3 regions of the Paenibacillus sp. FSL R5-0887 genome follow, and region 3 is predicted to be linked to each of the others. Evidence: riboswitches for the same ligand, from Rfam matches in the RefSeq annotation. Region 3 holds a riboswitch; each other region holds the start of a gene.
What was found. Region 3 has a riboswitch for thiamine pyrophosphate ahead of MKY14_RS25295 (ABC transporter substrate-binding protein). Riboswitches for the same ligand answer to the same signal wherever they lie in the genome.
Positions count from the first base shown of each region.

Region 1: it holds a riboswitch for thiamine pyrophosphate, as region 3 does, so the genes downstream of both, thiC (phosphomethylpyrimidine synthase ThiC) here and MKY14_RS25295 (ABC transporter substrate-binding protein) in region 3, are expected to answer to the same signal.
Region 2: it holds a riboswitch for thiamine pyrophosphate, as region 3 does, so the genes downstream of both, MKY14_RS03705 (ABC transporter ATP-binding protein) here and MKY14_RS25295 (ABC transporter substrate-binding protein) in region 3, are expected to answer to the same signal.

Region 1 covers NZ_JBBOCE010000002.1:2,817,523-2,820,696, reverse strand. Annotated here, with positions in the region: gene thiC (phosphomethylpyrimidine synthase ThiC) at 1-1,483, opposite strand, end outside; TPP riboswitch at 1,587-1,696, opposite strand; gene MKY14_RS30380 (beta-galactosidase) at 1,768-3,174, opposite strand, start outside.
Region 2 covers NZ_JBBOCE010000001.1:822,539-825,712, reverse strand. Annotated here, with positions in the region: gene MKY14_RS03715 (amino acid ABC transporter permease) at 14-682, opposite strand; gene MKY14_RS03710 (amino acid ABC transporter substrate-binding protein) at 736-1,572, opposite strand; TPP riboswitch at 1,795-1,898, shown strand; gene MKY14_RS03705 (ABC transporter ATP-binding protein) at 2,097-2,792, shown strand; gene MKY14_RS03700 (ABC transporter permease) at 2,773-3,174, shown strand, end outside.
Region 3 covers NZ_JBBOCE010000002.1:1,672,395-1,675,568, reverse strand. Annotated here, with positions in the region: gene MKY14_RS25300 (thiamine-binding protein) at 1-282, opposite strand, end outside; gene MKY14_RS25295 (ABC transporter substrate-binding protein) at 361-1,410, opposite strand; TPP riboswitch at 1,572-1,682, opposite strand; gene MKY14_RS25290 (hypothetical protein) at 1,841-3,174, opposite strand, start outside.

The DNA of each region.
Region 1 (3,174 bases), 1.1 Mb from region 3:
TATCCCGGTCTTGTGCTCCTTTATGCCCTTTCGCCAAATCTGCGGCATGAGCCGCTATTTTATAAGTAATGACCCCTATACGTACATCTTCCTTATTAGGCAGGCCAAGATGTTCCTTCGGAGTTACGTAACATAACATAGCTGTACCGAACCAACCAATCATCGCTGCACCTATAGCAGAGGTAATATGATCATAACCAGGCGCAATATCTGTAGTCAGTGGACCTAATGTATAAAAAGGGGCTTCGTTACAAGTTTCAAGTTGCTTATCCATATTCTCTTTAATCAAGTGCATCGGCACATGTCCTGGACCCTCTACCATCACCTGTACATCATGACTCCAAGCTATAGCTGTTAATTCACCTAACGTCTCTAACTCGGCAAATTGTGCTTCATCATTCGCATCAGCAATCGAACCCGGACGTAATCCATCGCCTAGGGAAAAAGAAACATCGTACAGCTTCATGATTTCACATATCTCTTCAAAATGTGTATATAAAAAGTTCTCTTGATGATGCGCAAGACACCATGCCGCCATGATGGAGCCACCTCTTGAAACAATGCCTGTCATACGTTGTGCAGTCAACGGGATATAACGAAGCAGAACCCCCGCATGAATGGTAAAATAATCAACCCCTTGCTCCGCTTGCTCAATGAGCGTATCACGGTATACTTCCCACGTTAAATCTTCCGCTTTCCCATTCACTTTTTCCAACGCTTGATAGATAGGCACCGTTCCAATAGGAACAGGAGAATTACGGATGATCCACTCGCGTGTCGTATGAATGTTTTTACCTGTTGAGAGATCCATTATATTATCTGCACCCCAGCGGGTGGCCCATCTCATCTTCTCTACCTCTTCCTCTATGGATGAGGATACTGCGGAATTTCCTATATTGGCATTGATCTTCACTAAAAAATTGCGTCCAATAATCATTGGTTCACTCTCTGGATGATTGATATTCGCTGGAATGATGGCGCGGCCGCGGGCTACTTCATCTCTTACAAATTCCGGTGCCACATTCTCACGAATCGCAACGTATTCCATTTCCGAAGTAATAATCCCTTTGCGTGCATAATGCATTTGAGAGACATTACGCCCCTTTTTCGCTCGCAAAGGTTTTCTATGGAGCGCTGGAAACACTTCCGCCACAGCTTTTCCCGTTGCATTCCCGTTATCTTCAGGCTTCATGGTTCTTCCTTCGTACGCTTCCGCATCCCCTCGTTCCTCAATCCAGCTTAGACGATTGGGCTCTAACCCCTGACGAATATCAGTATGAATATTAGCATCCGTGTAAGCCCCGCTTGTGTCATAGACATGAATTGGGGCATTCTCCTCTTCGCCGTCTATGCCCGCAGTTGGACTAAGTGAGATCTCCCGCATAGGCACCTGAATATCAGGCCGTGAACCCTTTACATACACTTTTTGACTTGCTGGAAAAGCTGATAGATTGATTGGATCGTTGTTCAATTCGCTTGTCATCTCAATTCCTCCTATAAGGTGATTTGATCAAGCGGAGACGGTCTACTCCCCCACAAATAGAAAAGGCCACATCTGTATAAGATGCGGCCTTAGAGTAGACAAATAGAAATAGAACTCCATTTCCTCCGCTGGCATTATCCAGATCAGGTTTGACGGTCGATAGTTATAACTATCCTCTCAGCCTGGTCCCACCAAGCTCCCGTGACTATATAATTGCTACTTCAAAGTATAACCGAAAAGAGAAAATTATCCAAATCTACTCAAATGTGAGATCAATGTATACGTTAGTTTAACACCAATACCCCAAATCCTTCCAGAAGCACCTCGCCCGACAATGTTGTGCCGCTCAGTAAATCTGTTTTGGTCTCATGAAGATGGATCGTGACAGGAGTCTCACTATAATTAAGCAAAAAAGCATAACTGGAAGAAGCTCCGGTACGGACTTGCAGTTCTACCTCTTCTGGGAGCTCCAGCCAATCTGCTGGTGATTGTAGATCAATTAAATTTATGATCTCAGCCGCTGCCTGTTCATTAAATACGGCTCCGTAATACCAAACCTCACCCTTGCCGCGACGATTTCTAGTTACCGCCGGTTTTCCCGCATAATAATCAGAGGCGTAGACCGCCATCACTTCAACCGAAGCTTCCTCTATTTTGAGAATATCATTAAAGTCATCTGCTCCTGTAACGACTTCGGTCACGCCCGACCAGCTAATTGTTGTTGGCTGACGACTGCCCTTAACCATTGTGAATTCTTCAACTGTGATCCCGCATAGATCCTTAGCAGCACCTGGGAAAGGACGCATATAACATTGTCCGCGCTCATCCTTATAGCCGGTTCTACAGCCGAAGATCAGTTTGCCGCCTTGCTGAACATATTCATCCAGCAGTGCTGCTGTCTCATCTGTCATAATCGCTGGGTGAGGATAGATAAGCACGTCGTACCTTGCAAGCTCCTCCAGCGTTGTTTTTTTGCGTAAATAGAGTACGTCATTCGGGATATGCTTCCGCTGAAGCGCCTTGTACCACTCCTTATTGCTCTTCCACATAAACGGGCCATGCCAAACATCGTATTCTCCATCCCACTCATTGTCATAATCACGAACAATAGCAATGTTAGCCTGATTACGAGTACCGACAAACGCATGACCTGCTGCTGCCAGCTCCTGACCGATCTGCCCCGCTTCCCGCACTCTCCGGTTAGGCTGATTATGATAGTCATTGATTCCATGCCAATAAATTTCATTGCCCATCGTAGCTGTCCGCCAGCGGAAATATAACACCATATCTGCTCCATGAGCGATCGACTGATAGGTCCATAACCGCATCTGCCCGGGCTTTGGAGAAGGCATATCCATCCGGTTCACCCAGCCACCCGGGCCCGACTGCTGCTCCATAATGCAGAAATTCGGGGATATCGAACGAACAACAGATAACGACAGTCCCCAGCCTCTATCATTCAGCGGATTCCGCTCATTCGGGTCATAAAAAATAGTAGAGAACTGAGGATAGGAATCATAGCTGAAGAAATCCAACAGTTCATCCGTCATTTCATGGCTATCGAGATGCCCGAACAGACCGTTCGTGGTTACCCACTGCTTAGGGGCAAGTTTACGGATGATATCCGCTTGGTTTTTGGCAAAAGAATTTGTATTGTCCGAAATAAACCGTTTTTCATCCAATGCCTGATG
Region 2 (3,174 bases), on a different contig from region 3:
AAGTATCTCTCCTTTAGGTCGCAGAGTAACGATCGAGTCGTTTCTCCAAGTAATTTTGCAGCGCCGACAGCACAGAACAGAACACTAAATAAAACAATCCTGCTTCGGAGTATACCAGCAGAGGCTCATAAGTGGTAGAGGCTACCTGCTGAGCAGTTCTAAACATCTCCGTATAGGTGATGATCGCTGCAAGCGATGTATCTTTGACCAAGCTAATAAAAGAATTGGATAACGGCGGTACAGAAACGCGTGCAGCTTGTGGCAGAATTACGCGGCGCAGAGCCTGCCCACGAGTCATCCCGACTGAGAAGGCAGCTTCCCACTGGCCTTTATGTATCGACAGGATAGCAGCGCGTACGATTTCCGATGAATAAGCCCCTACGCTAAGGGTAAATCCAATGGTGGCGGCAATGAAAGGGTCGAGTACAATACCAACAGCCGGCAAACCATAAAATATAATAAATAGCTGCACTAACAACGGGGTTCCCCGAATGACCCATACATAAAAACGGGCGATTAGCTTCGGAATTACCCACGGTGAAAGACGTGCCAACGCGGTTAGGATCGCCAAAATCAATCCAAGCACAAAGGAAAGTAGCGCCAACGGAATGGTAAAAGCCACCCCGGCTTTAAGCAGGGGTAGCAGTGTATCTAAGAAAATTTGTATTTTGCGGTCATCCATTATTCAGACATCCTTTTTAGCTTCTAGGCTTAATTAGCCTTGCTAGCCTTGTATTATTTTGAAACGTCAGCTCCAAAGTATTTCTCGGAAATTTTCAAGTACGTTCCATCACTTTTCATCTCTTTAATCGCATCACTGACCGCATTCACCAGCTCATCATTGCCTTTCAGGAATACCGCGGCACTTTGTGAGCCTTCAGGAATCTCATCAACCACTTTAATTTTTGCATCTGGTTTTTGTTTTTTCAGATCCAGATAAGACAAGCCATCATTCACAGTTGCATCAATACGTCCCGAAGTCAGCAGGTCCATCGCTTGATTGAAACCGTCCGTAGCTACGATTTCAGCACCGTTCTCACGAGCGATGTCGGATAAGTTACTGGTCAGGGATTGTCCGGCTTTTTTACCCTTTAGATCAGCAAAGGTCTTAATATCCTCATTGTTTTCGCTCACGATCAATACTGCCTTGGATACAATATAGGGTTCAGAGAAATCATACTTCACTTTGCGATCTTCGTTAATGGAAACTTCATTAAAAATGACATCAAACCGTTTCGCATCCATCCCAGCAAAAATACCATCCCACTGAGTTTCAAAAAATTCAGCTTCAACACCTAAACGTTTGGCTACTTCTTCGGCAATTTCCACGTCAAAACCCGTCAATTTCCCCGCAGTGTCATGATAAGTAAAAGGTGCATAAGTCCCTTCTGTACCTATCCGCAATTTGCCGCTGGCCTTCACAGCCTCCAAACTGTTTTGCGCTGAAGATGCTGCTCCACCATTCGTTCCAGCTGTTGGTTCAGCAGCCGTATTGGTATTCGAATTATTGCCGCAAGCCGCTACAAGAACCACGGTTAACGCCAATATAATAGTTAAACTCCATTTTTTCATTATTAAATCCCCTCTCTCTATCCGGTTTTTTTCCGGTAAATTGAATAGTACACTGCCATCACATGATCGTCAATACTTTTTTCCGATTATATACATCGGAATTGTAATATTAACTAGATTTCTACTTATATCTTACCCAATCTTGGATTAATCCTTCACTTCTTTCTCTCTTTACTTCTCAGAAAGATATGGTATATTTATAAACAAATTAATATGGACCTGTTATTTCACTAGGGGAGTCGGCCGACTGAGACGGAGCTTCAAGCTCCGGACCCTTGGAACCTGATCTGGATCATACCAGCGGAGGGAAGTGGAGCAGAATTTTCATCAAGCATGTTAAGTGTTATTATGCAGAATGAACTTTTTGACCCATTCATTTCCTCTGGAAATGGATGGGTCTTTATTTGTTTAGACGCTCCACAAAAATATTAGGAGGTTAGATCATCACGACCATTTTATCTATTCAAGGCCTAACCTACTCTTTTCCGGAAACTGAACAACCCCCTGTATTCGCAAATCTATCCATGGATATCAGGCAAGGGGAATTCGTCTCCGTAGTAGGTGCTAGCGGATGCGGGAAAAGCACATTTTTCAAAACGGTTGCCGGTTTACTCGAACCTACTCATGGAAAAATAAAACTCCCTACGCTCCCCTCAACCGCTAGTCGTTTAGGTCAGATCGCTTATATGCCTCAGCAGGATTTATTGCTGCCTTGGAGAACGGTGCTCGACAACTGCCTTTTGCCCTGGGAGATCAAGCCCAGATTTAGTAAACAGAAAACGATCACTCAGATTCGGGAAATGTTGGCCCGCTTCGGCTTAACAGATGTAGAGAAGGCTTATCCCCATGAACTTTCGGGAGGTATGAAACAGCGAGTAGCATTTCTGCGCACCTTAGTGGCTGGAGACGGAAGTGGTCTTATGCTGCTGGATGAGCCCTTTGGCGCTCTCGATGCCATGACCAAACGTGAGATACACCGTTGGCTGTTGGAGTTATGGGGTGAACTGAATCAGACGATTATGCTCATCACTCATGATCTGGAAGAAGCACTATTGCTCAGTGACCGGATTTATTTATTATCTGGCGGTACGCACAGCGAATTACAGGAGATCAATGTCGATCTACCAAAACCAAGACATTATAAGATGAACTATGAACCCCGGTTTATAGCACTACGGGCAGAGTTGGAGCGAAGATTGCATGCAACCTATACCTTTTAAAAAACATCTAGACAACTATGGTCCCTTCCTTCTTCTGGTACTGCTCATTCTTGTAATCTGGGAGTCAGCTGTTCGCCTTCACTTGATTCCAGCCTTTATTCTCCCTGCACCTTCATCTATTGGCATCGCATTGATCGAGCACAGGCAATTATTATTTGGACAGCATTTATTGGCGACGTTACAGGAGATACTGGTGGGTTTTGTCCTTTCTGTGATTTTTGGTGTATTGCTGGGCATTGGAATGTTCCTGTTTCGCCCCGTAGAAAAGGCCATCTATCCCTTCCTTATCATTAGCCAGACGGTCCCATTAATTGCGCTATCCCCCATTTTTATTATGTGGTTCGGATATACGCTGTGGAGCAAAGTGGCTGTGGTGTTTTTG
Region 3 (3,174 bases):
TTTCTCCGTCAATTTATCCATGCTGATTCCGTTAGGATTATGAGCGATTTTGATCTGCGAAATTACGCTTGGACTGCCTGCTTCGATCAACGCCTCCTGCATCTGACGCACAACCTCCAGCAGCTCGCTAAGCTCACCTTCCATTGTGGTTTCCAGTGGATTCACTTGATGTTTAACGCCGGATTTCTGAATGACCTCAATCGCTTTATCTACGTATGGGATGGAATCCTCATTGTTCGGAGTTTTTGGAATTACTTGAATGCTTAGTAGGGTGTTAGCCACAATAATCAATCCTCTCATTTTATAAGGTAAGTTCAAAAAGCCAACTTTGATAACGAAGTAATTCATTACAATTGTTGTTTACTCCGCCGGTAAAAAATCATTACTGAATGCACTAGCAGCATCCAGCGGTTTATCCAGCAACTTCAGATCATACATCCAGTCGCCGTAATTTTGCCAGACCTCGGTTTTTTGCTCGCCCCAGCGGGCAGCATCGTCCTTGTATTTTGGGCTAAGCCATTTTTGGCTAGCTAGGACAAGGTCGGCGTCCAGGTCAGGAACGGCCTTCGATAACATACCGGCAGCCTCTTCCGGATGATCTATGGCATATTGATAACCTTTTGATGTGGCTTTCATGAAGGCCTTCACCAGATCAGGATGATCTGCAATTTGCTTCTCACTCGTCGTCAGCACAGGCGTGTAATAATCGAGCTGCGGCGCATAATCCTTTAAGTACAGCATATCCAATGGCTCGCCACGCAACTCAGCCTCAACACCAGTCCAAGCGTAGAAAATCCAGGCGAAATCAATGTCACGTTTGACGGCGGTAAAATAATCAGCTTCACCGATACTGATCAGCTTCACCTTTTTCACATCGCCACCTTCAGGATCCATGATAGCTTTCATGGCTGCTTCTTCGGCCGGTGAGCCCCAGCCTCCGTAGGTTTTACCTTCAAAATCCTTTGGTGATTTAATATTGCGATCTACTGGAGCAGCGAATCCCGACGTATTATGCTGAATAATAGCTGCTATCGAGACAAGGGGCACGCCTTGTAGACGGGCTAGCGTTAATCCTTCTTGGGCGCTGATGCCAAATGCGGCTTCGCCAGAAGTAACCATAGTATCAGAACCCGCTGCGCCTGGCTGAACGATCTCGACGTCCAGACCTTCTTCAGCGTAGTAACCAAGATCCTTAGCTACGTATAGACCGGTATGATTTGTGTTCGGTGTCCAGTCGAGTGCGACTTTAACTTTGGTGAGCTCTTTTGGAGCATCCGTCCCAGCCGAAGCAGTTGGATCAGTAGCATTTGCTTTGTTTCCGGCTGTATTCCCATTGTTGCTGCCGCATCCGGCAATGGCAAGAATGAGTACACAGGTGAGGCACAACGTAAGTGCTTTTTTAAGGTGCATGTCTTCTTCTCTCCTTTAAGGTTACAAGAATCCCGTCTTCACAACATGAACCGTAAGTTGTAGTATGTACGTTTTTCTACATCTTTTAGTGATCTTACAAAAAAAGCGCCCCGAGTGATCGGGACGCTGGCTTGGCGCAAGGTTAGTTAAGGTCACAGGGACCAGAACCAATTGGCGATTCCTACGCTGGCATTATCCAGATCAGGTATAAGGGTCAGTATCTTGTGGGATACAATCTCAGCCGGCCAATTCCAGCACCCCTGGTTCTATGAAGTTAACGGGTATTTCTATGTGCAATATAAGTAAGCATAAGTTTTGTACCCATACTTTATATCTTATATTTCTCGCATACGGTGTATTATAGACGGCTGTACTCGGAATGTCTAGTAGTGCACTCCTGAATTTTTCCAATCCAGTAGTTTCTTTTTTGCTAGTCTAGATCTTTATATTTCTTGCGGTGACGCCGTTTAAGCTCACTAACCAGCGCCCCTAGCGTGAGGACAACGCTGATCAGAATCCCGCTCATGATCACGAAGAGGGCAAGAAATTCAAAGGGAGAATAACCAATCATTTTACTCCATTGAATCTTTCCATCCAGATCGTCAATGACCTGATTCATGCCGTAAATCCCGCTTACTACCGTAAATACAGTAAGAATCATCAGCAGATTATCCCGTCGCTTGGATTGAAACTTATCCTGATACTGAAACAGGTCATTTAAGGTTTCTTTCACTTCCTCGAACAAAGCATCGTTTCCGTATACTTTACGCAGCTGAAGAAATATCTCCCGGCCCTGCGACTGGGAAATCAACTCCAAGAAGTAGAACTTTGCCGAGAACTTATTAATGGAGTAGATTAGATTGTCTATTTCCTCATAATCATGATTAATCCGAAGTCGGGAGTGCATATTGGCTAGCTTTAGCAGAACGATTTTGTGGAAAATATTGAGTAAAAATCCGTAATAATATTGCCCGTACATCTGGTTGGCTAGACTAACAGCAATCTCCTGTTCAGCGCGGGTCATGCAGCAAAAGGTCTGCTCATTCATCATATAATACGTGTCTGGACCCCAGCGATTATAGGAGTGTTCATGACAATAGTTCGCAATATATGCTGGATCGCTGGCACTGGCATAGGGCTTTCCGTTCAGATCAATTCCATCAAGCTGTGAGGCACGATAGCGCAGATTTACACTAATCTCATCAGAGCTTTCTTCATTCTGAAAGCCATAAAAAGCTTGCACCTGCATTCTTTCATCTACGAAAAAAGGAAGGGTCTCGAAATAAGCCCCATTGATATCCGATTGATCCAGATATGGCTCCAGTCCATCCACCAAATTTCGGAAGACAAAATCCTCTACCATCTCATAGGTCTGTTCCCCGCAATGAATATAAGTGTAATCATCCTGTATGAAGGTATTCTCTAGCGCACGGAAACGATCTGCGAATTCTAGGGCAATACTAAAGGGAATTGAATCCCCCTCCAGCTGGACACGTATCGTCACGAATCCAAGCTGAAAAGGGCATATGAATATATCCGTCGAGAGAATTTTGAAAAATATAGATTGCTGCGGAATCTCCAGAATGCAGTCGAGATTATTTACTCTGGAAAAACGGCGAAACGAGTCGGCATCCTTCCTGCGTGGAAAAAGGACATGTGCAGCAAACGGTAAATAGGTGCGCTCCATTCGTTCATGGGAAACACAGTAGCCATCTCCGTAATAGGCAGCTTCAAGCTCTTTATTATCCAGAAAAAAACGTGTGA